3 regions of the Peribacillus sp. NPDC094092 genome follow, and region 3 is predicted to be linked to each of the others. Evidence: riboswitches for the same ligand, from Rfam matches in the RefSeq annotation. Region 3 holds a riboswitch; each other region holds the start of a gene.
What was found. A riboswitch is a leader RNA that binds a small molecule or an ion and turns the genes downstream of it on or off. The one in region 3 is predicted to bind S-adenosylmethionine.
Positions count from the first base shown of each region.

Region 1 (9,962 bases), on a different contig from region 3:
GGTTTTTCTATCGTGGCAGCAATGGCGGCATTCGCTTTCGCTCTTTCTCGTTTCTCGACTAACTCTTCCAAGTACACCAATTTTTTGTCAGAGTCATGTAAAATATTCGTTACAGCCAAACCATCCATCGCATCTTTGGAATATAAAACCGGCCCTTCGTATTCAGGTGATATTTTAAAATCGGTGAATTTACGGGATAATGCTGCCCCTCCAACTAAAATTGGGGTATCTATTCCCGCTTGCCTTAAATCCTGTGCTGTTAAAACCATTTGCTGTGCAGATTTGACAAGTAACCCAGATAGGCCAATGATGGTTGGCTCATGTTTTCGAACCTCTTCTATGATTTGCTGCGGTGCGACTTTTATTCCCAAGTCAATCACTTCATAGCCATTATTGGATAGGATGATATCCACTAGGTTTTTCCCGATATCATGCACATCTCCCTTTACAGTCGCCAAAAGGATCTTCCCTTTCTTAGCACTATCTTCAGAGCTTTCCATTAGCGGTTCAAGGTGGGATACAGCGGCCTTCATCGCTTCGGCACTCTGAAGCACCTCTGCGACAATAAGTTGGTTGTCATTAAACAGTCTCCCCACCTCACTCATGCCATCCATCAATGGTCCATTGATGATTTCCAATGGGGTATCACCGCGCTCAATCGCTTCATTTAAATCATCGACCAATCCTTCTTTCGTTCCTTCGATAATATAGTTCCCTAAACGTTCATCCAATGGCAGGATCACACCATTATCCTTCTTCTCCGCTTTTTTCCCACGATAAAACTCGGTAAAAATCGCTAAAGTTTCGGTTGATGTCTCAAACAGGAGTGCCTCGGCCAATTTCACTTCCTCTTCAGGTATCATAGCGAAACGTTCAAGTTTTTCTGTATTCACGATAGCATAATCGAGACCCGCTTTTGTACAATGGTAGAGGAAAACTGCATTCAATATTTCCCTTCCCCTCGCTGGCAGACCGAATGAAACGTTAGAAATGCCAAGTATCGTTAGGCATTCCGGAAACTTTTCTTTAATCGCCTTTATGCCATTCACCGTTTCCAATGCAGATCCAATATATTGTTCATCCCCTGTGCCTACAGGAAATACAAGCGGATCAAAAATGATGTCACTTTTGTTTAGTCCATACTTATTAACGAGCAAATCCACAGAACGTGTAGCCACTTCCAATTTCCGTACAGCATCGACGGCCATCCCTGTTTCATCAATGGTTCCTACGACAACGGCAGCACCATATTGATGGACTAAGGGTACTATTTTTTCAAAGCGTTCTTCACCATCTTCTAGGTTAATGGAATTAATGATCGATTTTCCTTGTGAATGTTTCAGTGCTTGTTCAAGTACGGCTTCATCCGTAGTATCGATGACCAGCGGGACTTTCACTTTTTTGACGACCTCTTCCACAAATTCCTTCATATCACCAAGCTCATCCCCATCAGGATCAGCAAGACAGATATCAATGACATGGGCGCCTTTTTTTACCTGGGTACGTGCAATTTCGGCAGCTGGCTCGTAATGCTTGCCGCGTATCAACTCCTTGAATTTTCGGGAACCGATAACATTCGTTCTTTCACCTACGAATAATGGCCGCATTGAATCATCATAAATGAGCGGCTCTATGCCCGATACGGCATGACCATGGGCAGTTTCCGTAATTGTACGGGGCTTCATTCCTTCGAGGACCCTGGAAAGTTCTTTAATATGTTCTGGTGTCGTCCCACAACATCCGCCAATGATATTGACCCATCCCTTTTCAGCAAATTGCTTCATCTTCTCTGCCAGGGAAGTAGGTGACTCATGATAGTGGCCTTCTTCATCAGGGAGCCCCGCATTTGGATAACAGCTGATGGCACTATTTGATATATCTGCAAGTGTCCTGATATGGTCTATCATGAATTCCGGCCCTGTTGCACAATTAAGGCCGACGGCGACGGGTTTCATATGTTCAACCGATAAATAAAAAGCTTCTATGGATTGGCCAGCAAGTGTAGTGCCCATCGGTTCGATTGTTCCTGATATGATGACAGGCACATCCTTTCCTGATTTAGCGAAGGCTGCTTTGATTCCAGAAAAGGCTGCCTTGACATTAAGCATATCCTGACAGGTTTCCACCAATAGCAAGTCTACCCCGCCATCCAAGAGGCCCAGTGCCTGTTCTTCATAAGAATCGGTTAAAATATCAAAAGTCGTTCCGCCCGTTACGGAAAGCGTTTTAGTAGTTGGGCCCATCGAGCCGGCTACATACCTTGGCCATTTATCATTGGAGTACTTTTCACAAGCTTTAACGGCAAGCTCAGCTGAAATCTTATTTAGCTTGTAAGCGATAGTGCTTATTTGGTATTCCTCAAGAACGATGCTGGTCGCTCCGAAGGTATTTGTTTCAATGATGTCTGCACCCGCTGCTAAATATTTTTCATGAATGGATTGGATGATTTCCGGTTGCGTCAATGATAAATACTCATTGCAGCCCTCGAATTGTTCCCCGCCAAAATCATCCGCCGTCAAATTCTCCGCTTGAAGCATGGTTCCCATCGCCCCATCAAGTAGGAGAATCTTAGAATTTAACTGATCTTGAATCGCTTTTTTATTCATGTACTGCCACCTCAGATGTATGTTTACTATCGACTTTTCTAATATATTTCGTAAGTTCCGCCGTCATTTCATACCGAAGGAACGGAGTGATTAAATATATGCCCTTGAATTTTTCCCTTGCCGCGTCCACTAGTTCTCGCGCAATATTCACTCCTTCAATCCTTGACTTTACAGGATCATCCCCCGCTAACGCCATGGCCCTTCTAACATTATCAGGCAATTTGATGCCCGGGATCTCATTATGGATGAATTCGGCGTTCCTGGTGCTTGTCAAAGGCATGATACCGATGAAAATTGGGGTTTCTAAATGTTTTGTGGCTTCATATACTTCCTCGATCTGATCAACGGAATAGATTGGCTGTGTCAAGAAGGATTGAGCACCGCAGGCAATCTTCTTTTCCATTCTCTGTACGGCTTTATCCAGATATTTCACATTGGGATTAAACGCTGCCGCAATTTTGAAATTTGCCCTTTGGCCCAAACTTTGACCGGAATAGGAAAGACCTTCATTAAATTGTTTGACCATGCTTATTAGGTCAAAGGAAGATAAATCATAAACCGAAGTGGCCCCCGGAAAATCCCCAATTTTCGAAGGGTCTCCGGTGATGATCAATATTTCGTTCAGCCCCACCGTCTGCAGGCCCATTAAATGCGACTGCAGGCCAATCAAATTTCGATCACGGCATGTTATATGCACCATCGGCTCTATATTCAATTGATTCTTCAGTAAATTAGCAAGTGCATCATTCGATATCCTTGGTGAGGCGAGCGAATTATCCGCTAATGTAATGGAATCGACCCCGGCTTTTTTCAAAGCCTCGGCACCAGTCATGAAGCTCTCTATACCTAACTTTTTCGGTGGATCAAGTTCAACTAGAATCGTCCTTTCAGTTTTGGCCTTTTCGAACAGGGGACGTTCCAATTCTCTATCATTCACTTCAATTATTTCTATTTCACGGGATTTCGTGAATTTCTCTTTCACAGGAGCCAAACTTCCAATCGCATTCTTTACGGCTTGAATATGCAGCGGAGTCGTTCCACAGCACCCTCCTATGATTGCGGCACCCTGCTCACGAAGTTCTAGGGCACTTGAACCGAAGTACTCCGGCACAGCCTTATAGACGAGCCTTCCATCCACATAATCCGGGAGGCTGGCATTTGGGTAGATGGCAATTGATGCGTGCTTTGGCAAACTCACTTCTTCCAAGGCCCGAATCATATGATGTGGACCGAGACGGCAATTCACCCCAACCACATCCGCACCCAATTGCTCAAGTTTTAGAAAGGCTTCATTTAAATGGATTCCATTTTGGAGATTTCCCAGTTCATGCATCGAAACATTTGCGATGATCGGCAGTCCAGTTTCATTTTTTACGATTTGCAGGACGGTTTCCAGTTCTTCCAGGTCATAAAATGTTTCCAATAGAATCCCATCAGGGTTTTCCATCAAAAGACTGTATAGCTGTTCCCGAAAACCCCGTTTTATCTCTTCCATGCTTAAGTCCGATTTCCTGATGCTGCGTTGTGCCCCGATGGTACCGAAGACGTATGCCTTTCCTTTCGCCGCTTTTTTAGCAAGAATGACTCCCTGGCGATTGATTCTGCTTACCTCATCCTCAAGTCCATACCGTTTCAATTTATTGAAATTGGCTCCGTATGTATTCGATTGAAGGATATCTGCACCAGCTTCCAGATAGGCACGGTGGATGGATTCTATTTGATTTGGGTCCGTGCAGTTTAATTCCTCATAACATTGATCGATGCCATTTGAATACAATAAGGTCCCCATTGCCCCTTCCCCAACCAGTATTCTTTCTTTCACGTCTTTACGAAAATTCATCATTACATCCTCTCTCAAAAACAATCCTGTTTTTGTCGTATTCTATGAGTATGAGAGAAAAGGAAAAAAACCTTCTCAAAGAAGAAGGTTTTTTGAAACATTCTCCTCATCTATCAAGCTCTGCTTGCTGGATTTAGCACCTTTGCCTAAGCTGGTTGCTGAGGTTTCTTCGGGCCAGTCCCTCCACCTCTCTCGATAAGATCCATTTATATAATTTTCACAAGATTTCAAAATTTGATTATACTTAATTTACATTAATAATCTGTCAATTTCAATACCTGATCGACATTTTTTTCACTTTTGCAAAAATCATTCAATCTTTTGCAGCTTGAACCCTCTTCAAGATCCTTTGTTTCCAGTCTTCCGCTAACGAGTCTAGTGTAAGTAAAGCCTTTGCGCCTTCCAGCCCATCTCGTTTATGAAGGATTACCTCTGCTGCATAATGAACTGAAATCTTTTCTTGCAAACGATCTATCAGCACAATCTCGTTTTGTTTATTTATCGTTCCTTCTTGAAGTACTCTTGCAAAATAACCAGTGAAACTCGTTTTCAACACGAGTTCCAAAAACTTAGGTTCTTGATTGAAGTGGGAAATGGTCGAACAAGGTATCCTCCCCTGGTTAATTTGTACAATCACTTCGCCTATTTGATAAATATCGCCGATATACGTTGTTTCTTCCCTCATCCCCGCTATGGTTAAATTTTCACCGAATGCAGGGATTTCCAGCTTTTTAGAGAATTTTTCATTCCATAATGTATAATGCTCAATGGGGTAAAAGCACAAAGCGCGATCAGGACCTCCATGGAACTTTACATTACCTACCCCATCACCAATTATACCTGATTTAGTCACTGTCACATTATCCTGTGCTTGTTTATCCATTGCTGAAAAGATATCGATATTCGAAAAAATTTCATGCTTTGGCTTCCCGGCATGAAGTGCTTTGATTTTCCCATTTTCCATTTTGCATCTTCCATTCTTATTTAATTTATACCATCCTGTATGTATAAATTATACTAAAAATCCATTTTATTCTGTAGTTTTTTATAAGGATATGAAAATGCAATAGCCATATGCGCAGTTAAGTGGGCAAAATATCATTGATTTCCAGAAAAATTCATAGGGTTGTTTCAGTAATTTTGTTGCTATTTCAGAATTAAATATGGTAGAATATGAACACAATATATAGTCGAAAACTACAACCGTTCGCCTATATGTTGATTTTCACGATTGAATTCCTCATTGTCGCTCTTTAGGGAGCGAATTTTTTTGCCTTCATTTTCAACCATCATTTTCTTATAAATCCATTCTGCCCCTTACATCGTGATCCACTTACATATTTGCATTTTCCTTACCTATGTATTTCATTTGCTGTTCATTCACTATCATTACCTTATTTGAAGGCAAATCCCTTGCTAAAACAAGCAGAAAGCCGAGCGACATCATTCGTCTTCCGCTCAGCTTCCTGTTTAAGCTTGTTTCTTTTTTTTCGGTGCCACTTTCTTTCGGGTCGTCTTTTTCATTTCCGGTTCATCATGTTTCGTACGGTCAATGGATGCCTGTAAGGCCTCCATTAAATCGGTTACATTGTTGGAAACTGGTTCTTTTGTTTTGGCTGCAATCGTCGTCTGCCCAGCTTTCTTTGATTCAATCAATTCAAGTAACGCGGTTCGATAGTCATCGGTGTATTTTGTCGGATCGAATGTAGTCGTTAATTGATCTATCAGTAATACGGCAGTATCGATTTCTTTTTTTACAATGGTATCATTGGCAGGGATATTCGGAACATCTGCTGTGGAGCGGACTTCATCCGGATAATGAATCGTTTCCATCACCAAGGTATTATCAACGACGCGGATTACCGCCATTTGTTCTTTAGAGCGAATGATGATTTTCGCTAACCCTACCTTATTCGACTCCTTGAGGGCCTGCCTCAAAAGGGAATAAGCTTTTATCCCTCCGTCATTAGGGGACATGTAATAACTCCGGTTAAAATAAATGGGATCTATTTCTTCGATTTTAACGAAATCCACGATTTCCACGGCTTTTTCTTCGTTTTGTTTTTTCAGTTGTTCTAGTTCATTGTCATCCAATACAACGTACTTTCCCTTTGTATACTCAAAAGCGCGGACTATATCATCCTTCCCCACTTCTTTCTGGCATACCGGACAAACCTTTTCATATTTAATCGGTGAATGACATTCCTTATGCAACGTCCTCAAAGAAATATCCTTATCCTCCGTTGCAGCATGAAGTTTGATCGGAATGTTCACCAAACCGAATGATATGCTCCCCTTCCACATCGTATGCATATTCGTCACCTCATAACTTATTTTTAAAAGAGAAGAACAATTTTATTATTCCCCTTTGATCAAAAAAAACCGAAAAAACAATTGCCAACTCTAACACTTCGCTTTTTTGGCAAAATAATGTTAATCAATTATTTGCGGAGGTAAATACAAAAATGAAACCGATGCTGCCAACCTATTACCCCGAAGCCCCCAACTCCAAGGATTGGCGTTATGAAGTCAAATATGACGGGTTTAGGGCTATTTTAACGATAGACTCCGATACAATAAGCATTTCGAGCCGGAATGAAAAGGAATTATCACCACAATTCCCGGAAATCACTGCTTACATCAAAGCTCTGGACCTGGAAGATTATCTTCCGCTTCAGTTAGATGGAGAATTGGTCTGGCTTACCAATCAGGCGAAAGCCGATTTTTTTCAAATACAGTGGCGAGGCCGTCTTGGGAAACAATCCTTAATTTCAGAAAAAGCCCGTATTTCCCCTTGCCGGTTCATAGCGTTTGACCTTCTTAGCATCAGAGGAAGAAATGTAGGAGCTAAACCTATGGAAGAACGAAGGGAATTGATGTTGAATATGGGGGGGAATTTTGGCTTTCCTATGCCCCCTGATCCCAATGATAAGGCATTGATACAATTAATAGAGAGTTTTGACGTATTGGATACTGCCTTGAATAAGGTCATCCTATTAGATGGCGAAGGGGTTGTCGCCAAGGAAATTCGTGGTACTTGGCAAGAAGGGAAACGTACTACCTCATGGATCAAGGTGAAAAATTGGAAGACCGTTGCCTGTTTCATTACAGCCTTGCACAAAGAAAATGGTTACGTTTCCCTCGCAGTTTTCAAAGAAGGTGCCGTAATCAAAATCGGTAGTGTTAAAAATGGACTGAGTGCTCAAGATAAAAGGATATTGCATGAACTGATCAAACAAAATGCATCAGACGAAGACGCACAATTTTTTTATATCCATCCATCCATTTGCATCGAAGTTCAATTTTTACATGTGTATGAGGAAAATGAATTACGTGAGCCACAGTTTTCACAATGGCTTTTACAAACGGCTCCCGAAGAATGTACTTGGGAGAAATTCGTGCTAGGTCAATATACATTTCCAGATACTGTACAAATAACTTCCAGGGATAAACCGCTTTGGATAACAGGAGATGAAAAGGTGGTAAAAGTTGAATACCTTCATTATTTACGGGAGGTTTCAGCTTTCTTCCTACCCTTCTTGAAGGATAAACTGCTTACGACGATCCGCTATCCTCATGGCACTTTGGATAAAGAAAGGTTTTTCCAGAAAAACAAACCTGATTATGCCCCGACCTTTATAAAAACGTTCATTAATGAGGATATCGAGTATATGCTATGTAACGATATTGAAACGCTTCTTTGGTTTGGCAATCAACTTGCATTGGAATTCCATGCTCCATTTCAGAAAGCGGGTAAAACACGACCAGACGAAATCGTCCTGGACTTGGATCCCCCTTCCATCGAATTTTTCTCCTTAGCGATTAAGGCCGCACAGGAAATAAAAAAGGTGATGGAATCATTAAGGATAAAAGCTTTTGTAAAAACTTCAGGTAACAAAGGACTGCAAATTCACATCCCACTGCCTGAAGACAGATTTACTTATCAGGAGACACGCATATTCACTGACTTTCTCGGTGACTACTTATCAAGTTCCAACCCTAATGAATTTACAACGGAAAGAATGAAAATAAATCGGCATAATCGGCTATATTTGGACTTTGTGCAGCATAGTGAAGGAAAAACCATCATCCTTCCTTATTCCCCGCGGGGAAATTCTTTCGCCGGTGTGGCCACTCCTTTGTTTTGGGAGGAAGTGGACGAAAGTCTCCAGTTAAAGGACTTTACGATTGAAACCATACCAAGCAGAATAAAAAGGGAAGGGTGTGCATTTATGGATTACAGAATGGTCGATAACGGACCAGCCTTTTTGGAAGTATTGTCGTTCCTAAAACAAAAAAAGCCCAACAACTGATTGGTCTTAGGGCGTATAAAATGATCGTGGATTCCCTCTCCAGGGTACTTCGCTTTCCCCTGGCGTTCTTTGCGCCTGTTGGGTCTTCCTGGGACCTAAGCAGGTGTCCCGTGACTTCACTGGAGGTTTTTTAATGAGAAAACTGCAGGCAACCTCGCTTTTCTTCGAGTTTGCCTGCAGTCTGATAATTTCTTTATACTTTTGTTTTCAAATAACTTTGAACTTCATCCTGAAGCTTGGAATATAAGCTTGTTTCCAATTCAAAATCCTCTTTCTCAAGAATTTTAAATTTTTCAGGCTGATCTAAGTCTATTTCAAACAATACTTTGAATTCATAGGTTGCGTTCCCGATTAAATCAATTGAATACTTTTGGCTTTCTTCATCATGGTGGACCACGCATTTAACTTTTCCGCCGTTATTGTAGACGGATATTTCACTTTCCAACGCGTTTAAACCAACAGAGCATGTCACTAGGCTTGAAGCAGACATCGCCGTTCCACATGCATTCGTGAAGCCTACCCCCCGTTCGAATGTCCGCACATAAATGCTCCCGGGTTCCAGCTCTTTCACAAAGCTGACATTGACACCATCAGGGAAAAGCTCATTCGGTTGATTGACCTTTGTTGAAAGTTCGTCCTGCAAATCACTTCGCAAAACATCGCTATCGACGAGTGTGATCAAATGTGGATTAGGAACCGCCAACGCCGAAAATAATAGAGTATCATGAAGTTCCGGCAATAATTCGTTTTGCAATTGTTCTTTAGCCAATACAAGAGGCAGATCCTTCACATTGAAACTTACCGGGGAAATTTCCACCTTGAAAGTCGGAATTCCCTCATAAATATCTTCCGTTTTTTCCACGAGTAGATTTGCCTTCATGGTTTCCACGATCATTTTATCGAGCCCTAGAACGTCGTTCGCATAACGTGCAACACAGCGAAGTCCATTGCCGCACATCGACGCTTCCGATCCATCTGCATTAAAGACACGCATCCGGCAATCAGCATGTTCACTTTTCATTACGAACAAAATACCATCCGCCCCAAGCCTCTCCCTATTGCATAGTGCCTTCGCGAAATTTTTCCGCTCTTCTTCTGTAAACGTCAGGGTCGTAGTCAATTCATCAACGATTAAGAAATCATTTCCTGAACCATGGCTTTTTAAACCTTCAATAATCATCCTGTCACATCCTCTAATATGCT
Region 1 covers NZ_JBNNUC010000004.1:366,866-376,827, forward strand. The annotation lists gene metH (methionine synthase) at 1-2,606, opposite strand, end outside; gene ACQKNS_RS20150 (bifunctional homocysteine S-methyltransferase/methylenetetrahydrofolate reductase) at 2,599-4,446, opposite strand; SAM riboswitch class I at 4,550-4,648, opposite strand; gene ACQKNS_RS20155 (MOSC domain-containing protein) at 4,760-5,410, opposite strand; gene ACQKNS_RS20160 (Ku protein) at 5,917-6,759, opposite strand; gene ligD (DNA ligase D) at 6,912-8,759, shown strand; gene dapF (diaminopimelate epimerase) at 8,953-9,939, opposite strand.
Region 1: another riboswitch for S-adenosylmethionine. It lies ahead of ACQKNS_RS20150 (bifunctional homocysteine S-methyltransferase/methylenetetrahydrofolate reductase); the one in region 3 lies ahead of ACQKNS_RS15750 (5-methyltetrahydropteroyltriglutamate--homocysteine S-methyltransferase).

Region 2 (9,962 bases), on a different contig from region 3:
CCCTAGGCATTTTGTATTTTTTCATTCAGGATAATCCAAAGATAGAATCTGCATTCATATCGATCAGAGCTTCCATAGTAGCCATCATCGCCTATGCGGCTATGAAGATAGGAAAAACGGCTGTTGTAGACAAATCAACTTTATGTATTTTACTAGCAGGAATTCCAGTCCTCTTCTTTCTCCACCCTGTGATAGTAATTGTAGCAGGAGCTGTAGTCGGTATTGTGACAATCTCCATTAAGAGAAAATTAGGTTACGATGTCAAGATGGACAGAAAAGATAGAGAAGAAGAAAATGATTTCGAACCTTTCATGGGTGCTGGCATATAGGCAAATCCAAAAAAGGGATCTAACTAATTTTCAAGAAAGCGTGTGATAGAATGATGGAATTGTGGGAGTTGTTTAGCACCTTCTTCATTATCGGCTTTGTATCGTTCGGAGGCGGATACGCCATGATTCCCGTAATTGAATCGGAAGTCTCACAGCATGGATGGATGACGACGCAACAATTTACCGATATAATCGCTATTTCCGGGATGTCCCCAGGACCTGTCACAGCCAATAGTGCCATTCTCGTTGGCTATTCGACTGCTGGATTAGCAGGAGCCATAGCATCGGCTCTCGGAATCTTGTTACCTGCTATTATATTCGTGACCGTTATTGCCACCTTCTTCTGCAAATTGAACCATTATCCAGTTATTCAATCCATGTTTTATGGATTAAGACCCATTGTCACTAGTTTAATCCTCTTTGCAGCAATAAGTTTAGCACTTTCCAATCATATGATTGCACGGAGCTTTTCATGGCATACGATAAGCTTATTACTTGTTTTTGGATTATCGTTATTTGCCCTAATGAAATTACGCTGGCACCCAGCCTATGTAATTATTCTTTCTGGATTAGTTGGTGTCGTCCTCTATTCATGACAAACAATATGGACCGGAATGATCATGAAAATAATGGTTTAACATAAATTAAAGAAATACCAAACAGATGAATTGGAATTTTCAGTTCAGCTGAAGACGGCCTTGACTAGTTTCTGGACACTGAGGAACACGTATGCTGAAAAAAGCAAGGATGACTTCCTGATATTTTTTAGATGTTTCAGTATTCGTTCATACAGAAAACACCCTGTATCCAATGATTCAGGGTGTTTTTTCATTATTATCCTCTTTTTAAGAAGTCCGTTTCTTCGTTTCATCATTTCCCGGCTGAAACCGTGGATAACCAATCAAGATGGCCACTACTCCACAAAGTCCAATTAGGATTGGGTAATATGAATACGGCAAGATGCTTATCGGAGAAATCTTAGCTACCCCTGCTGCAACAAGCAGTTGTGCCCCATATGGAATTAACCCTTGGATACAACAGGCAAAAACGTCAAGTAAACTCGCCGATTTACGCGGATCAATCCCATACTTTTCAGCGATATTTTTGGCAAGCGGCCCGGCAATAATAATCGAAATCGTGTTATTTGCCGTTGAAAGGTTCGTCAAACCAACAAGCCCAGCAATGCTGAATTCCGCCCCTTTTTTGGATTTGCTATTTCGGGTCACGAGTTGGAGCAGATAATCGATGCCACCATTATGTTTGATTACAGCAACCATTCCTGCAATTAAAATGGCAAGGAAGGATATTTCATACATTCCCGCCATTCCTTCACCAACTTTTTGAATGACACCCAACAGTTGATAACTTCCATCCGCCAAGCCGATAATTCCGGCAAATACGATTCCGATGGAAAGGACCAGGAACACATTGACTCCTGCCAATGCAGTGATCAATACGCAAAGGTATGGAAGAATCTTCACCCAGTCATAAGAATTTTGGGTGATGTCGGCTTGTTCACCCATCGTTAATATTCCTAGAATGGCACATGTGATGATGGCCGCAGGTAAAACGATGAAAAAATTCACTTTGAACTTATCCTTCATTTTCGTTCCCTGTGTTCGAACTGCAGCGATTGTCGTATCCGAAATGAAGGATAGGTTATCCCCAAACATTGCACCACCAATAACGGCAGCCATTGAGAGGGCAAGCGAAATATCGGTTTGCTCGCTAATTCCCACCCCGATAGGTGCTAATGCTACAATCGTTCCCATGCTCGTCCCCATAGATAGAGAAATAAAACAAGCGATAATGAAAATCCCTACCATTAAAAGATTTTGCGGAAAAACCGCTAAGGCAAGATTCACCGTTGATTCAACCGCCCCCATGCCATTCGCAACTTCGGAAAAAGCGCCTGCTAAAAGGAAAATGATAACCATTAACATTATATTGGCGTCACCGGCACCTTTACAGAAGATATCAACTTTTTCATTTAAAGTCTCTTTCCGATTCATTGCCAATGCAGCTGCTGATGCAATGGAAATCGCTACAATTACCGGAAATGAATAAAAATCTTTAGTGATGATTCCGGACCCTATAAATAAAAATAAAAATACGACAAATGGGATCAATGCCCATGGATTCCCTTTATTGTTTGCACTCATGATGTACACCTCTTTTTATTTTTCCCATGACATGTGTCACAGCTTTTATTTTTCAACAGTTATCACAAATAACACCAATTCGATTTTGATTCTCAAGTCATGGAGCTATAGTTAACAAAACTGTCAGCATAAAAAAGACCCCTTCTATTAAACAACAAGAAGAGGTCTTTTAATTTATAAAAAACACCCTCCTTATCTTTCAGGCAAGAATCAGCCTGCTGGATTTGGCACAGCACTCCTATTAAGTCCGCTGCCGAGACATCTTCGGGCCAGTCCCTCCGTCTCTCTTGATAAGAAGATCAAAATTATATATTTATCAAATAATACGATACCTGCCAGAAAAGTGCCAGGCTGGAAATTTACCGAAACCAAACTGAGTTTGTGAAAGTGACATCGAAGTAGTTTTGAAAAGCAAATATAAGAGTACAGCATTTTGCCTATTTTCGCAAGGTTTAGTTTTAAACTTTTTCACATGCACTTCTTACCTATTAATAAGTGATCTTGACTTAATCAGTACAATGAGTTTTCTGTGATTTTTATCGGGACGGAATTAATATAAAAAGAGGTCTAATGACCTCTCAGCAAATTTGTTGTATTAAGTTAGGTGAATTATTTTTAGTCGAGTTCACATCAGTTGATACCTCAAAAGCTTCCATTTGTTCCGAATCGAATGACTTTAAATATTGTTGCAGATATGCAGGATCATTAATGGATGGATTCAACCAATCTTTTTCATCTTCTGGTTTAAGGATGACAGGCATACGATCATGAATGCTGGTCATCAGCTCATTAGGAACGGTTGTTATGACGGAGCACGAGTAGATGCTGAGGCCTTCAGGAGATTTCCAGGATTCCCATATCCCGGCCATTCCAAATGGAGCATGATTCTTCAGTTTTATCCGCATCGGTATTTTTCTTTCTGGTGTCTTCCTCCATTCATAAAATGAGTCAGCGATTATCAAGCATCTCTTCTTCTTATACGCATTCTTGAAGCTTGCTTTCTCTGCAATGGTTTCCGCTCTGGCATTGATCATTTTATAGCCCACTTTTTCATCTTTTGCCCAGAAAGGAATGAGTCCCCACCGAAGATATCCAAGTCGGTTCCTTGCCCCGTCATTAATGACCGATAGCACGGATTGGGAGGGAGCAATATTGTAGCTGAATTGGTATTCCTCATCAAATGATCCTTGTACATCGAACCGATCTTTTATTTCCTCAATGCCAGTGAAAAGGGTGAAACGTCCACACATAATATCGCCTACCGTATTAAGATTTATTACAGTGTAACAAATGGAATAGGAAGCCACAAATCAGCGTTCCAAAATCCTGATGTCGGTAAATGGCTGATTAAATAATTCGCTGGAAATCAAAAGGGTGCCTAGGACTTCTCTTTCATCTTCAGCTTTAATGATTTCCGATAAAATTAAGGTACTGCCATTCCTTACCGTTACTTTATATTCATTCATGGAATCCCCCCTCTAAAGGCTAGATGGTTGTTATTATAAACTAAAAACTTATAAGTATCAGTATTGAACTTTGGCAGAGTCATGGCTACTCCTTTAATTGGTCTAGGCAGCGTAAAAAAGACTGTCCATGAAATGGACAGTCAGGCGCCGGAAACGGGTTTCCTCTTCAATACTGATAATTGATTATGGAGATGGCATTGAGAAAAGCCATAAATTATTTAAAATGCAATAAAACCTCATTTATTAAATGTGCTGCCAATGTAACGGTTTTATTATTTTCGTCCAACGAAGGATTCACTTCCGAGATATCAAAGGAGAGGATCTTTTCATTCGATACGATATGCCTGATAATGGCACGGACCAATTTCGGATTCAGTCCAAACGGCGATGGAGCACTTACCCCAGGTGCATAGGCTGAATCAATAACGTCCGTACATAATGTAAGAATAATGTAGTCATTTTCCTTGGCGAATTCATTTATCCGCCGCTTAGTTTCATCCATTTCTTCCAATGATAAATCTTCTTCCAAGATGTGGTCAACCTTACTTCTCTCGGCCGTTTCAAACAGTGCCTTCGTATTCCCCTGCTTCTGAATTCCGATACATAAATAGCCACAGCTTTGATCTTCGTCCAAAATCTGCTTAAACATCGTTCCTGATGAACTTTCTTGTTCATAAGGCCTCATATCAAAGTGAGCGTCAATATTAATGATTCCCAATCTAGCTTTTGGTCCAATGTATTTCCTAATACCAAGATAATGGCCATACAAGGTTTCGTGCCCTCCCCCAAGTATGATAGGAATCGATTTACTCTCCAATATCCGGGTAACAGCCGACCCCAGTTGGGATTGGGCGGCCTCCATCTCTGTACCTTCACATATTACATCACCAGCATCCACCAGTTCGGTTTGGGAAGGTAAATGACAGGGTAATTTTGCCAATGACTGTCGAATATGATCAGGACCCTCTGCAGCACCAATCCTGCCTTTATTCCTTTTGACGCCTTCATCGCATTTGAAGCCGATCAATCCAAAGGTCCTTGATGCATTGGAAAGGGTGGCTAATTCCGAAATCGGTGCCAAGCGTACTCTTTGGTGGTATCTGAAGCTGTCCATGTCAGATTGGGAATCAATTCTTCCATCCCAATACTTTAAAGTTGGATTAGTATACATAATTTCTCCTTTATTTAAAAAATTCCGAAATATCTTTTTTTAAAATTATAATTGAGATAATATATAATTACCAATACAAAATTTCAATATATCTATAGTTTAAAGCTATAGAAAGGAGAATAAATGGATCTTCGTCAACTTCGATACTTCACTACCATTGTCCGGGAAAAGAATTTCTCAAAAGCGGCAAAAATGCTGCATTTATCACAACCTTCCCTAAGTAATGCCATAATGAAATTAGAAAATGAAGTTGGTTTTCAGCTTTTGGAACGCAATACAAGGGGGCTTGAGCTTACGGAAGCAGGGGGGATTTTTTATACGAGATCTGTTGATCTGTTAAGAAGATTCGAAAATATGCAAGTGGAGCTTATGGAAATGAAGGATGTTGGAAGCGGAACCGTATCAATAGGTTCCATCGAATCATTCAAATTTTGGTTCCCGAAGATAATCAGGAATTTTAAAATCAATTATCCTAATGTTCATTTAAAAGTCAGGGAAATATTAGGGGAAGAGAAGGTTTTCGATTCATTAAATCGGTATAATGTTCATTTCACCATCACGAACCAGCCCATCAACAACGATGAAATTCTGTCCACTCCCCTTTATAATGAAAGATTCATGCTTTTGATCCATAAAGATGACGAGTTAAACGAAAAAGAGTCCGTCACTTTCCAAGACATAGCAAAGAAAGAATTGATCATCAGTACAACTGGATTTCAAACGAGTGACGATATCTTAAGAGCATTTAAGGATGAAAATGCAATTCCCAATATCCTTTACGAAATAGAAAGGCTAGAAACGGCTTGCAGTTTGGTTGAAGCAGGGCTTGGGGTTACAATTTTACCGGAGAACTATATAAGATCCGCTGCCCCCCCCAATACTGCAATCCGCGCGATCGATTCGAATTATTTGGAAAGGACTGTTTACCTGGCTTATTTGAAAGATCGATATCTGTCTCCTGCAGTATGTAGGTTAATCAAGGACATACATAGCTTTTTTAAGAGCGATGTCAGGAACGATGACTAAAAAAATACGATAATGCAAAAAAACATCCCCCTTTTATGCACATCGTACAAGGGGAATGTTTGATTTAATTTCTCTAGCCATTTTCCTTGGTTTCCTTAATAACGCCTTGCTAGAGGAATTTCAAAAAAAATCGTCATGGTAAAATTAATTCGTGACACTGCCATCATCGTCTGTATCTTCAATATCCGCCGGATCTTTTTCCAATAGTGCCTCTTTTTCTTTTTCCTTCCATTTTGCTTTATACCCTAATGATTGCGCTACTCTTAACACAGGTAGATACGATTTTTTATCCGGTTTAAATGTTTCCAAGTCCCCTGTTCCAATTGCACCCAAACCAAGTAACAATTTGTCTGATTGGATATAGGGTTTTTCATCTATCAGTTTCATTTGTTCAGCTGTATAAGGATAAACGGCTCCATTCACTTTTAAGGTAAACGGTCCCTTTTTTTCTTCCTTTATTTCTTTTGGCTTTTTCGATTTATAGGAAACATTATACACTCCTTGAACAGTTCCTTCTCTCGTATTATCGGCTCCTCCATACATTTTCCCCTTTTCATAATCATAAATAACAGCTTGCACATTTCCGATATGCTGGGGTTTTTCTTCATAAACATGGCCTTTTGCCATTAACTCCAACCTTGTATTTTGTTCAATTCCCGGTTCCCATCTAACTGTCGGATATCCAGCAGAATAAATACGTGGCGCTAATATGGCATCTTGAATTAGCATTTTATGATCAAGCACGTTCATAATCGTTTCAGATACAGATGCTATTATCGTCGCTCCCCCTGGTGAACCAATGGCCATGAATGGATTGCCATCTTTTAATACGAAGGTCGGGGACATACTGCTTCTTGGTCTTTTTCCTGGTTCCACCTGGTTAACTCCACCCGGTGTTGCATCAAAATCTGTCATTTCATTATTTAGCATGAATCCATAATCAGGTACCATGATACCTGATCCGAATACTTGCTCGATTGTAGTCGTATAAGCAACCATATTTCCCCATTTATCCATTACTGAAAAATGGGTTGTTTGACCGATCGGTGTTTTCTCCTCTTTTACCTGCTTCATTGAAACGGGTTCTTTACCCTCATACTTCCATGGATCGCCTGCTTTGACTTCAGCTGTTGATCTATTTGGATTGATGAGTTTTCGTCTTTCTTTAATATAGTCTTCATCCAAAAGTCCTTTTGTAGGTATATCATAAAAATCTTCATCTGCCATATAGGCAGCCCGATCGGCAAAAGCGAGATGCATGGCTTCCGTGAGATAATGAAGGTACTCAGGTGTGTTCGCCCCCATCTTTTGTACATCGAATCCTTCCATAAGCTCCAGGATTTGTAGAACGGTCAAACTGCCTGAGCTTGGTGAAGCTGCCCCTACCACTTCAAATCCCCTATATTCCGATTTAATCGGCTCTCTTTCTTTCACCTGATAGTTTCGCAAATCCTCAGTCGTCATCGTTCCTTCACGCTTTTGAACTTCTTTGGTAAGCGCTTTCCCAATTTCACCTTTATAAAAAGCCTTGGAACCTTGTTTTCTTATTAACTTAAAAGTCTTTGCAAGATCTGGCTGAACGAGGGTGTCCCCCTCTTCCAATGGCTTTCCGTCTGGAACAAAAACTTTTGCTGCCGCTTGGTTATTTTTAAGCTTTGTAACATTTTCATCGATATATTGTGCTGTTGCCCAATTGACTTTTACCCCTTGTTCAGCTTGTTTAATGGCCGGGCCTATGACCTGTGATAATTTCAATGTTCCATATTTCTCAAGAGACGTCTCTACGCCCATCAGAGTTCCAGGAACAGCAACCGCTTTACCAGATGTGTGCCGCTTACTAAAAGGAATAGGTTTTCCCTTTTCATCTAAAAAAAGTTCAGGCGTAACATTTTGCGGTGCCATTTCGCGATTTTCAATCATCGTTATTTTATTTTCCTTTTTATTATAAATCATGATAAAACCACCGCCACCGATACCAGACATCATTGGTTCAACTACATTCAACGATAATTGAATGGCTGCTGCTGCATCGACTGCGTTTCCACCTTGTTTTAATATCTTTATGCCCGCTTCAGCTGCTAACGGGTGGGAAACTGATACGATTCCTTTTGTTGCTCCCTTTCCCATTGACCCATCCACTCCAGGGACACTTGCAAAAGCTGGTGTGATCATACAAAAGAAACTGAAAGTAACTAAAATAAAACTTTTTAAAAATTTCATGAATTAGTCTCCTTTCAAAAATAAAACAAATTGGGTTTTACCATAAGTCAACTGAATTTACGAGCAAATGACTATACTTCTGCAAATAGGGATATGCTGGTCGACCTCTATAATTGCAGCCTGCACATTCCCGGCCCTCTTTGGTGTTTCACTTCAAAATATCACCCCCCGATTGCCGCGATAATACCTCTTAACATCAAAATCATGAGCAAACACTTATGAATTTTTTTATAAAACTCCATCACATGTGTTATCATCAACTGCAAAAAATTATAATGTTATTATTCTACCAACCACCTTATTTTCCTTTTTTTCACAAAGTCAGGTGCACACTTCGAAAGCACTAGTCATCCATGAAAAAGCCTTATATAAATCAAAACAACAAGCATAAATGTGTAATAACACCTATTAAAAACAAGATAAATCAGTGATTTTATAGGGAATTTTTACCTTTTATTACCTTTTCTTCCTTTCTTTAAGGATAATATTGACTCTTCCAATTTAGAAATATATTATTGTTATAAACTTATAAGACAATGTTATAAAATCAACATCCTAGCAATCCTATCCTTTAATCTTTATTTCCTGCTTTTGTTAGAGAGGGAATTAAAAGTCCACCCTTTCTTTTACCATCCGGTTTTAGCCTTGTTTTTTCAAATCCAACTGAAGTGGGTGATTGTTTGAATTTCCTATCCCTCCGCTATTTCATAGAGGTTTCTAACCATCTTAGTTTCAGTGAGGCTTCAAAAACTCTGCATATATCCCAGCCCGGACTTAGTCAACAGATTTTATCCCTTGAAAAACAATTAGGCTTTAAACTATTGAATCGAACGACAAGAAAAATTACATTGACGGAAGAAGGGGAGTACATCTATAAAAAACTAGCTCCTTCCTTTGAAGATATTGAGAAAACAGTGAATTACATAGTTGAAAATAAAGCCATCCCCAAGCCTAAACTGAAGATTGCTACCGTCCCTTCTGCAGCTAGTATATATATCCCGAAATTGTTGAAAAAGATCGTGGGGGAATACCCGGATACAGAATTTTATGTGCATGAAACAACATCTTCAAGGGCTGTAAAACTCTTAAACCATCAAAATTATCACATCGGTTTCATCCGAACGCCCATTCACAGTAACATCATTGCCAATGAAGGATTAAGTATGATTGAATTCATGAGGTTTCCTTTACAATTAGTCGTCTCCATTGATCATCCACTAGCACAAAAAGATGCTATACATTTATACGAAGCAAAAGATGAACCTTTTATCCATTATGATGCCGTTCATGCACATTCCCTTCAATTCCTTTTGGAAAAGGCTTGTCTGACTGCTGGGTTTTCACCTAAAGAATTATGTAAAGGCTCAGAATTACTGACGATCGCCAATCTAATATCCAATAACTTAGGCGTAGCCCTTATGCCGGAAGATATGGTGAGTTTATTGGGAAAACGCCAAGTCAAAGCCTTGAACATCGATAACTCGGAATTATCAAGTTCCATATCTGCTGTTTGGAAAAACACGGATGAATCAAATCTGACTAAGCATATTTTGAATACGTTAAAAAATGACCATGCTTTTAGCAATAT
Region 2 covers NZ_JBNNUC010000001.1:360,211-370,172, forward strand. The annotation lists gene ACQKNS_RS01690 (chromate transporter) at 1-329, shown strand, start outside; gene ACQKNS_RS01695 (chromate transporter) at 380-925, shown strand; gene ACQKNS_RS01700 (Na+/H+ antiporter NhaC family protein) at 1,175-2,491, opposite strand; SAM riboswitch class I at 2,681-2,788, opposite strand; gene ACQKNS_RS01705 (SOS response-associated peptidase) at 3,070-3,741, opposite strand; gene ACQKNS_RS01710 (hypothetical protein) at 3,802-3,957, opposite strand; gene hutG (formimidoylglutamase) at 4,172-5,128, opposite strand; gene ACQKNS_RS01720 (LysR family transcriptional regulator) at 5,252-6,154, shown strand; gene ggt (gamma-glutamyltransferase) at 6,299-8,374, opposite strand; gene ACQKNS_RS01730 (LysR family transcriptional regulator) at 9,055-9,962, shown strand, end outside.
Region 2: another riboswitch for S-adenosylmethionine. It lies ahead of ACQKNS_RS01700 (Na+/H+ antiporter NhaC family protein); the one in region 3 lies ahead of ACQKNS_RS15750 (5-methyltetrahydropteroyltriglutamate--homocysteine S-methyltransferase).

Region 3 (9,962 bases):
AGGAATCGGAAATGAGTACTCTTCGATTCTTCAATTAAGAAAATCCTACCTCGAAGCGCTGGAAGTGATCAACGCAGCCAAGTTCATCGGTGAACCTGAACAGCTCCCCTTCCAATATAGCAAGCTTGGGATTTTCCGTTACCTCGAAATGATCTCCAACCATCATACTAAAACGAATTATATCAATACGGATTTAGAGATTCTTCAAAAGAAGGACCAGGAAAGCCAAACCAAACTCCTTCAAACACTGGAAATATATTTGTTGAACAATTGCCGGATCAAGCCGACAGCTGAACAGCTATACATTCATACCAACACATTGAAATATAGATTGAATCAAATAACCGATCTCACCTCGATCGATTTTGATGACTTTCATTCAAGAATGCAACTATACATCGATTTACAGCTTATAAAGCAGAGATTATAAAGAGCGTCCCGATTTTTGAGTTCAGGAGAATCAACAAGCTAAGGAGAGAGGAACCTCGGCTAGGTCTGCCGTATTCCTCTCTCCTTATACTTGTTTCGTTCATTATTTCTAAAGGGTGATCACGAATTTACCGGACCCATCTTATACGGAAACTTTATGCGTCCCGGTAAGAACGAAATCCCTCACAGGTGTTTCCAACCCACAAAACTATAAAAAACCAGCTCTCCAATACCTTGAGCTGGTTTTTTATGTATTTTCCTATTTTAAATTAATGTAAGGGCATTTTCCTTCAGGAAACGTTTTCTTTGTTGCCGGTGTATTCATGCTCCCAAAAATCGGCATTTTTTATACCTAAAGCTTTCGGATTGAAAACCGGATCGACTCCTGCCTTCTTTTGCTTTTCGTAATCCTTTAACGCAATAATCGCCGGTTTAGCCAGAATTAAAATGGCAATGACATTGAGCCACACCATTATGCCCAGGCCAGCGTCCCCTAATGCCCAAGCCAGCTCTGCCGTACGCACGGATCCGTAAAAACTGGCAGCCAGGATGATGATCTTCAAGGCGAACATGGCCCATTTACCATTCCGGTTGCGCATTAGATAGGCGATATTGGTTTCGGCAATATAATAGTAGGCCATGATTGTCGTAAAGGCGAAGAAGAAAAGAGCTATTGCAACAAAGCCAGCACCAAAACCCGGGATTACACTATCGATTGCCGCTTGTGTATACCCTGGACCAGGTGTTACATCGCCCAAATTATTGACGATATATGAACCATTCTCCGCTTGTGTATTATACATGCCTGTAAATAAAATCATGAAGGCCGTAGCGGAACAAACGAACAATGTGTCGATATAAACCGAGAATGCCTGGACAAGACCCTGCTTTGCCGGATGTGATACTTCAGCTGCAGCCGCCGGATGAGCGCCTGTCCCTTGGCCTGCCTCATTCGAATAAACGCCGCGTTTCACTCCCCAGGCAATCGCCATGCCAATGATTCCCCCAAATGCAGAATCCAACCCGAAGGCACTTCTGAATATCAAAGAGATGATTCCCGGTAATTCAGTTATATTCAATAGAACGATGACAACAGATAGCAATATATAGCCTAGAGCCATGAAAGGCACGATCAAGGTTGCAGCATTAGCTATCCGTTTTACACCGCCGAATATAATGAAGCCCAGTAAAAGGACGATTGCCACCCCAGTGATCACCGGGTTGATCCCGAATGCATTTTCCACTCCGGCAGCAATCGAATTGGACTGAACACCAGGCATAAGGATGGCCATGGCAATAAGTGCTGCAAATGCAAAAAGTACAGCAAACCACTTCCACCCAATCCCTTTTTCAATATAGTAAGCGGGGCCTCCCCGATATTGTCCATCTTGTTTGACTTTATAAATTTGAGCTAAAGTGGATTCAATAAAAGCACTTGCCGCTCCTATGAAGGCGATGGCCCACATCCAGAAAACGGCACCGGGACCGCCAAAGGCGATAGCCGTGGCCACTCCTGCAATGTTACCTGTACCGACCCGCCCTGAAAGTGCTATGGATAAAGCTTGGAATGAGGAAACCCCCGCTTCCGAACTTTTGCCTTGGAACATCAAAACGACCATTTCCTTAATATGCCTCACTTGAAGAAAACGGGTTAAAATCGAAAATAACAAGCCTACTCCCAATAAAATATAAATGACTGGCGCACTCCATAATACTCCATTTAAAGCCGTAACAAACTCTGACAATAAAGCTCCCCCTTTTTTATATTTTGAAAATTCTAATTTATCTAATGATTATATTTCATCTGGATTAATTAAACAATAGTTTTTGCGTTAGGTAACCTCACATAAACATTTTTATTTTCCACTTGCAAATACCCCGATAATCACATCCCGAATACAAAAAAACGCCAGCGATTCCGCCGGCGTCATGTTTTTGCATATAGGTCAAGATTCTCTAATCGCACCCGATATTTCCTGTTCCAATTGATTGGCTCTCTCCATTTTTGTTGAATCCGTCCAGCCAAAATATCCAGCCATATAATCGATCACTGCATGTTTATGCGTTTGGACTAGATCGATATCGAATAATAGCGTACCGGTCCTGCGGAAGAAGAAATCCACTGGAGTTGCGGCCATTTCATGATCTAGTGCGTATTTCAGCTGAACGAACAATTTCTTTGGAAGGCCACTTCTTGATTCTCCGTCTCCTTCGCTTTTTGCGATATCGAATAACACAAGTGCGTTGGACCCGTACATGGCCAATATCTCTTCGGTGTCCTTAACTGCGAGCCCTGAGTCAACTCCCATTTGGATATGTTGCTTGATATAATGGGAGAAGTTGCTTGATCCGCCGACATCCCCTCCGGAAATCGGCATTTCTTTAGTACTGCTGGCTTGGTAAGTTTTATCGGATTGCTGGGCAAGCTTCCCTGCCAAAAGGTCGACCGTCGTTTTTGCCATTTTGCGATACCCGGTCAATTTCCCTCCCGCAATCGTGATAAGGCCTGAATCGGACTCCCAAATTTCATCCTTCCTTGATATCTCAGAAGGATTTTTCCCTTCTTCAAGAATCAGCGGCCTCACTCCAGCCCAGCTTGATTCAATATCATCACCCGTAATGTTCACTTCTGGGAACATATAATGTATCGACTTTAATAAGTAGGCACGGTCTTCGGCAGTAACGGTGGGCACTGCAGGATCACCATCATAAAAAGTATCCGTAGTCCCTACATAAGCCTTACCGGCTCTCGGGATGGCAAAAATCATCCGGCCATCAGGCGTATCAAAATAAAGCGCCTGCTTCAACGGGAATTTCGATTGGTCGATGACCACATGAACACCCTTGGATAGTTTCAGCGTTTTCCCTTTTTTCGATTGGTCCTTTTCACGAATGGAATCCACCCATGGACCTGCTGCATTTATAACTTTGTCTGCGTATATTTCATAGAAATCACCTGAAAGCAAATCGGCAACTTGGACGCCGTTCACCTTGCCATCGCCATATAACAATTTTTCCACTTTTGTATAATTTATCGGTGTTGCACCTTTATCGACAGCCGCCTTCATCACTTCAATCGTCAGACGTGCATCATCTGTCCGGTATTCAACATAGTAGCCTCCGCCCTTCAGTCCCTCTTTCTTCACAAGAGGCTCCCGTTTTAGCGTTTCCTCCGCCGAAAGCATTTTCCTGCGTTCAGCTTTTTTAACCCCCGCTAGGAAATCATATACCCGAAGGCCAATGGAAGTACTGAATTTCCCGAAGGTGCCACCTTTGTGCATCGGTAACAGCATCCATTCCGGCGTGGTAACATGCGGTCCATTTTCATAAACGATTTCCCGCTCTTTACCAACCTCGGCAACCATTTTTATTTCAAATTGCTTCAAATACCGCAATCCGCCATGAACAAGTTTTGTCGAGCGGCTAGAAGTACCTGCTGCAAAGTCCTGCATTTCAACCAAAGCCACTTTCATTCCACGGGTCGTTGCATCCAAGGCAATCCCTGCACCCGTAATTCCCCCGCCAATGACAACCACATCATATTTCTCTTTTTTCAAAAGTTCGATCGTTTCTTCCCGATATATGTTTGAAAACCTCATGCCTGACTCCTCCTTTAAGTATTGCATTCTATTTTTTTCTTGAATTCTATACATTAACTCGTGAGTTCACACGGTTTACTCGTGAGTTCGGTCATTATATTCAATTGGTTCATTCGTTCGCATAATTTATATAGATATTAATATCCTTATCCCTAATCTGCCATTAAAAACAAAAAAAGAGACCATAAATGACATTATCGAATTAACGATAATGCATTCATGGTCTCTCCTGTTCTCCGGCCGAGTTATTAACTTGATTTCATTATAGCATACTCCAGCTCGTTTGAGAAAGAATACGCGTTGTTTTTTATTTAAATGCCATAGCGGCATGTACAGCTTTTTTCCAGCCTTCATATAATTTTTCACTATCTTGCTCTTCCATGGAGTGTTTAAAGGTTTTGTCTACCGCCCATTGCCGGGAGATTTCTTCTTGATCCTTCCAATACCCGACAGCAAGGCCAGCTAGGTATGCAGCACCTAATGCTGTCGTTTCGTTTATGGTCGGCCTCTCGACGGGCACCCGTAATAAGTCGCTTTGGAATTGCATCAGGAAGTCATTCTTGACTGCCCCGCCATCCACTCTTAATGTTTGGAGCTCGATTCCTGAATCCGCCTCCATTGCATCAAGGACATCCTTCGTTTGATATGCCAGTGATTCAAGTGTGGCACGAATGAAATGTTCTTTGGATGTGCCGCGCGTCAAACCAAAAACGGCTCCCCGCACTTCGCTGTCCCAATATGGGGTTCCAAGTCCTACAAAAGCCGGTACCACGTATACTCCATCCGTACTTTCCACCCGTTTTGCATAGGCTTCGCTGTCCTTTGCATCATGAAGCATCCGCAGTCCATCGCGCAGCCATTGGATGGCGGAGCCCGCTACGAATATGCTGCCTTCCAGTGCATATTCGACCTTCCCGTTCAGTCCCCAGGCAAGTGTCGTCAATAGTCCGTGTTCGGAACTGACAGCCTTTGCTCCTGTATTCATGAGCATGAAACAGCCTGTTCCATACGTATTTTTAGCCATTCCTTCATTAAAGCAGGCTTGGCCGAATAATGCGGCCTGCTGATCACCGGCTGCCCCGGCAATCGGAATCGATTGGCCGAAGAAATGATATTCGATCGTACGTGCATATTCTTCAGAGGAAGGCCTCACTTCCGGCAGCATCGACTTTGGTACAGTCAATATCTCGAGCAGTTCTTCATCCCATTTCAGCTCATGGATATTGTACATCAATGTCCGGGATGCATTGGAATAGTCCGTTACATGAGCCTTGCCTCCTGATAGCTTCCAGATCAGCCAAGTGTCGATGGTGCCGAATAACAGCTTGCCTTCATCCGCTTTTTGCCGGGCCCCTTCCACATTATCGAGGATCCATTTCACTTTCGTTCCGGAAAAATAAGCATCTATCAACAATCCAGTTTTATTCCGGAATAGATCATTAAATCCCTTTTCCTTCAAATCCTCACAGATTTCACTTGTTTGCCTGGACTGCCATACAATCGCATTATAGACAGGGGTACCTGTTTCCTTATCCCAAACGACTGCCGTTTCACGCTGATTGGTGATCCCGATCCCGGCAATTTGTTCTGGCTTCACACCGGATTCAGATAATACACCGGCAATGACCGCCAGGATCGATCCCCAAATCTCATTGGCGTTATGCTCGACCCAGCCTGGTTTAGGGAAATGCTGCGTGAATTCCTTTTGGGAGGAATGGACGATTTCCCCCTTTTCGTTAAATAAGATCGCCCGCGAACTCGTTGTACCTTGATCTAATGATAAAATGTATTTCTCCATGTGTATGCCCCTCCTTTTAATTAACTGGCAATATTTCTGCTTTCCAATTCATGTAACTGTTTTTTACCAAATGCATAGGCTAATATCAATAGTACCAGGCTTGCACCCAAAACAGACCAAAATCCCGCTGTTATTTCTCCCATAAAGAATGCTTTATAACAAACGGCACCAAGTGAGCCCCCCATAATCGGCCCAACGACCGGAATCCATGAATACCCCCAATTGGAATGGCCTTTACCCGCTATCGGCAGCAAAAAGTGGGCGATGCGCGGCCCCAGGTCGCGGGCCGGGTTAATCGCGTATCCTGTCGTTCCCCCAAGAGACATCCCGATCACGACAATCAATAACCCGACTGCGAATGGGTTTAGACCCTCTGTAAAGTTATTGGCACCTATAAATAATAAACCAAGAATAAGGATGAAAGTTCCAATCATCTCACTTAATAGATTTGAAAATGTATGCGGGATTGCAGGTGATGTCGCGAACACACCAAGCTTCGCCCCTGGATCATCCGTAGCTTTCCAATGTGGCAAATAGTGCAGGAATACTAGAGTTGCACCAAGGATTGCGCCAATCATTTGGCCCACGATGTAACCGGGCACATCACTCCAAGGAAATTCCCCTATAATGGCAAACCCCACTGTGACTGCCGGGTTTAAATGCGCCCCGCTTATGGAACCCACTGCAAAAACCCCCATGGTAACAGCCAATCCCCACGCAATCGTGATCACGATCCAGCCGGCATCTTTTGCATAGGATCCCTTTAAGGATGAACCAGCCCCAATGCCTGCTCCAAATAAAACCAATATCATCGTACCTAACACTTCTCCCCAAAATGGAGTCATGAATAAAACCCCTCCCCTGATAAATTTGTAAAACTTGCCAACAAATAAAAGGAGACCCACAGCAGAACTATCTTCATAAAATAAATTATGAATAGATCTGTTGTGAATCTCCTAGTCTCCGTCACATATATTAACTTGTACCGTAAAATATACTAGTTTATGAAAACGCTGTCAATATTTTGTGAAAAATTCATCTATTTTTCTGTAATTTTTTTCAATTCCCCCTATTAAACGATATCCCATAAATCAGTTTTGGAAGTGGTGATTGACGACGCACCAGCATCAAGGGCGTTCAGGACTTCATCCGGAGTACGTATGAGGCCGCCTGCAAAAATCGGTGTCTGCAATCGTTCCTTCACTTCTTTTATCATCCATGGCATGGCGCCCGGCAATACTTCAATATAATCCGGCTTGGTTTTCTGCACCAGCTTATAACTTTTCTCAAGCGCATGTGAATCTATTAAAAAGATTCGCTGGATGGCAATGACCCCCTTTTGCTTCGCCTTCAATATAACGCTTGATTTAGTCGAAATCAGCCCATATGGATTATATTCCTGACAAATGAATTCTGTCGCGTACTCATCACTTCTTATGCCATGGATCAAATCGACATGATAAATCATTTTCTTATTATGCTGCTTTGCCATCATACTTACGTTTTTCAATTGTGATATATGCAAATCAAGAAACACACCTATTTCATAGGAACTTTCTAAAAATCTTTCGAAATCCTTCATGCTTGCTGAAGCAGGCAAAATTTTCTGATCCATCATTATCCTCCTCATTTCCAGAAAAACCCAAAACTTCAAGTCATTTAGTATATTTTAAAGAGCTTGATTTATCAAACACATTTTTTTACACCATAGCACGATCATACCTGGGTGTATGTAAACTCGTTCATAAAGTAAGTTTCATTTTCAATGCACCTTCGACGAGTTCATACGATTTAATAGTGCCAACGGGAATTTTTCTCACGATGTTCCAAGCATTAACATTCATTTTGATCGTTCTTTTTTCAAATTCAAAAAATGGCGGTCTGTTAAATATCCTTTGGTTGATAAAATTCCTGTCAATTGGTTCCATTTCCACTAATTCAAATAAAATCGTCCTTCTTTCCACATGAACCGGTTTAAATGTAATCCGGAAGGCTACGTTTTTCTTGAACATCATTTTTTTCACTTCCATCGTTCCGGAAAGCACTATATGCTTTGGCGTAATCTCGACTTTAATATCCTGACCATATGATTTCGTTCTTAAGATTTGCTCTATCATGGCTTCCGTTACCGTTATCGGTAAGCCATTTTTGAATGGACTGAATGTACTCATCCTTGCATTCCCCTCCTGCCGCTCATATGAATCTCCGGTTATAGCATATGCCGGGTTCCCTGATGAAGTAACACAACTCAATAATCGGTATATTCAAAATCTTCCACCTTCAGCCCTTGACCTTTATAAAAACTACCTGTATAGTCATAATTAATTTAATAGACAACTCTTATCCAGAGAGGCGGAGGGACTGGCCCTTTGATGCCTCAGCAACAGACTGATCATGTACTGTGCTAATTCCAGGAGTGTAAAAGCTTGAAGATAAGAAGAGTATATCGCTTTGCTGCCAACACCTCTTCTTATTTTTAAGAAGAGGTTTTTTATTTTTGGCTCTTTTCGTAAAGATTGTTGTTTTTAAAATGAAACGATTTAAGGTTGATTGGAGCGGAAGTGCGAGACTCCTGCGGGAGCAGCGGGGCAGGTGAGACCCCACAGGCGTTTACGCCGAGGAGGCCCACCGCCCGCCCCGCGGAAAGCGAGCATCTGGAGGGGAAATCAACCACACCTCACTACTTGGTAAATAGCAACAAAGTATGCGAAAACATTCTTATTTTTAAAAGGAAAGAAGGGAATGCAACATGTCAATCACTTTAACGAAAGCACCTTTCAGGGCCGATCACGTTGGAAGTTTATTAAGGCCTGAACGTTTACATATTGCCAGAAAGCAATTTAAGGAAGGTACCATTTCAGCAGAGCGGCTTCGTGAAGTTGAAACCGAAGAAATCAATCGGATTGTCGAAAAACAAATTGAAGTTGGATTGGAGGCCGTGACGGATGGTGAGTTCAGACGAACATGGTGGCACTTTGACTTCCTCGAACATTTACATGGCATCGAGGGATATGTGACGGAAAAAGGACTCACATTCGATGGTGTGGAAACAGAGAGATATAACGTTCGCAATACCGGGAAGGTTTCATTCAATCCTGAACATCCCTTCATTCGTGATTTCATTGAATTGAACAAAATCGTGAACGGACGCGCCGTTGCTAAGCAAACCATTCCCAGTCCGAATCAATTATTTGCTGTAGGCATTCATAATGAAGACATCTACCCTGATATTGAAGACTATGCAAATGATATCATCAAAGCGTATCAGCATGCTTTGAAGGCTTTTTATGAAGCAGGTGTGCGTTATCTTCAATTGGATGATGTATATATTGCCAGACTTTCAGCTCCAGATTTCCAATTCAAAGATGGAAAATATTCGAGGGAGCAGTTAATCGATCTTGCACTTCGCGTAATTAATGGAGCATTGGAAGGCAAGCCAGAAGACCTTGTCGTCACTACACACCTATGTCGTGGTAACTACCAGTCGACTTGGGCGTTTGAAGGAAGCTATGCCCGTATCGCCCCAACTTTATTGGCAAAAGAAAAAGTGGATGGATTTTTCTTGGAATATGATGATCAACGCTCAGGGGATTTCAAACCATTGGAATACATTCCAAATGGCGGTGCACGGGTCGTACTGGGTGTCGTCACCTCAAAAAATGGAGAAATCGAAGACAAGGAGGCTGTCAAGGCACGCATTAAAGAAGCCTCGCACTTCGTTCCTCTTGAACAGTTATGCTTAAGCCCGCAATGCGGCTTCGCCTCCACCCATCACGGCAACAAGCTGACCGAAGAACAGCAATGGGAAAAGCTGAAATTCGTCGTTGATATAGCAAAAGAAGTATGGGAATGATCCATTCGAACAACCTAATCGGCATCCAAATAACCGTGCCGATTAGGTTTATAAAAAGCGTCAAAGACATTCATCCTAAAGCCGAAGGCAAACAAAAAAGAACGGTCACCAGCACGTCCCCTTTTCACTTGCAGTTATCATCATCCTCATCCATTTTCTTCACAAGTATATCATCCGTCACCCTATCTTCCAGCTTGTTTCTCAAGGCCAATTCCGCGGCCTTCCCATCACTGGGCGACCCGTCCGAGAAATACATCGGAAACAAGGAGAAAAACATGACATA
Region 3 covers NZ_JBNNUC010000003.1:15,934-25,895, forward strand. The annotation lists gene ACQKNS_RS15715 (PucR family transcriptional regulator) at 1-430, shown strand, start outside; gene ACQKNS_RS15720 (alanine/glycine:cation symporter family protein) at 720-2,174, opposite strand; gene ACQKNS_RS15725 (glycerol-3-phosphate dehydrogenase/oxidase) at 2,376-4,028, opposite strand; gene glpK (glycerol kinase GlpK) at 4,336-5,826, opposite strand; gene ACQKNS_RS15735 (MIP/aquaporin family protein) at 5,847-6,671, opposite strand; gene ACQKNS_RS15740 (glycerol-3-phosphate responsive antiterminator) at 6,899-7,441, opposite strand; gene ACQKNS_RS15745 (hypothetical protein) at 7,569-7,997, opposite strand; SAM riboswitch class I at 8,164-8,265, shown strand; gene ACQKNS_RS15750 (5-methyltetrahydropteroyltriglutamate--homocysteine S-methyltransferase) at 8,576-9,679, shown strand; gene ACQKNS_RS15755 (hypothetical protein) at 9,804-9,962, opposite strand, start outside.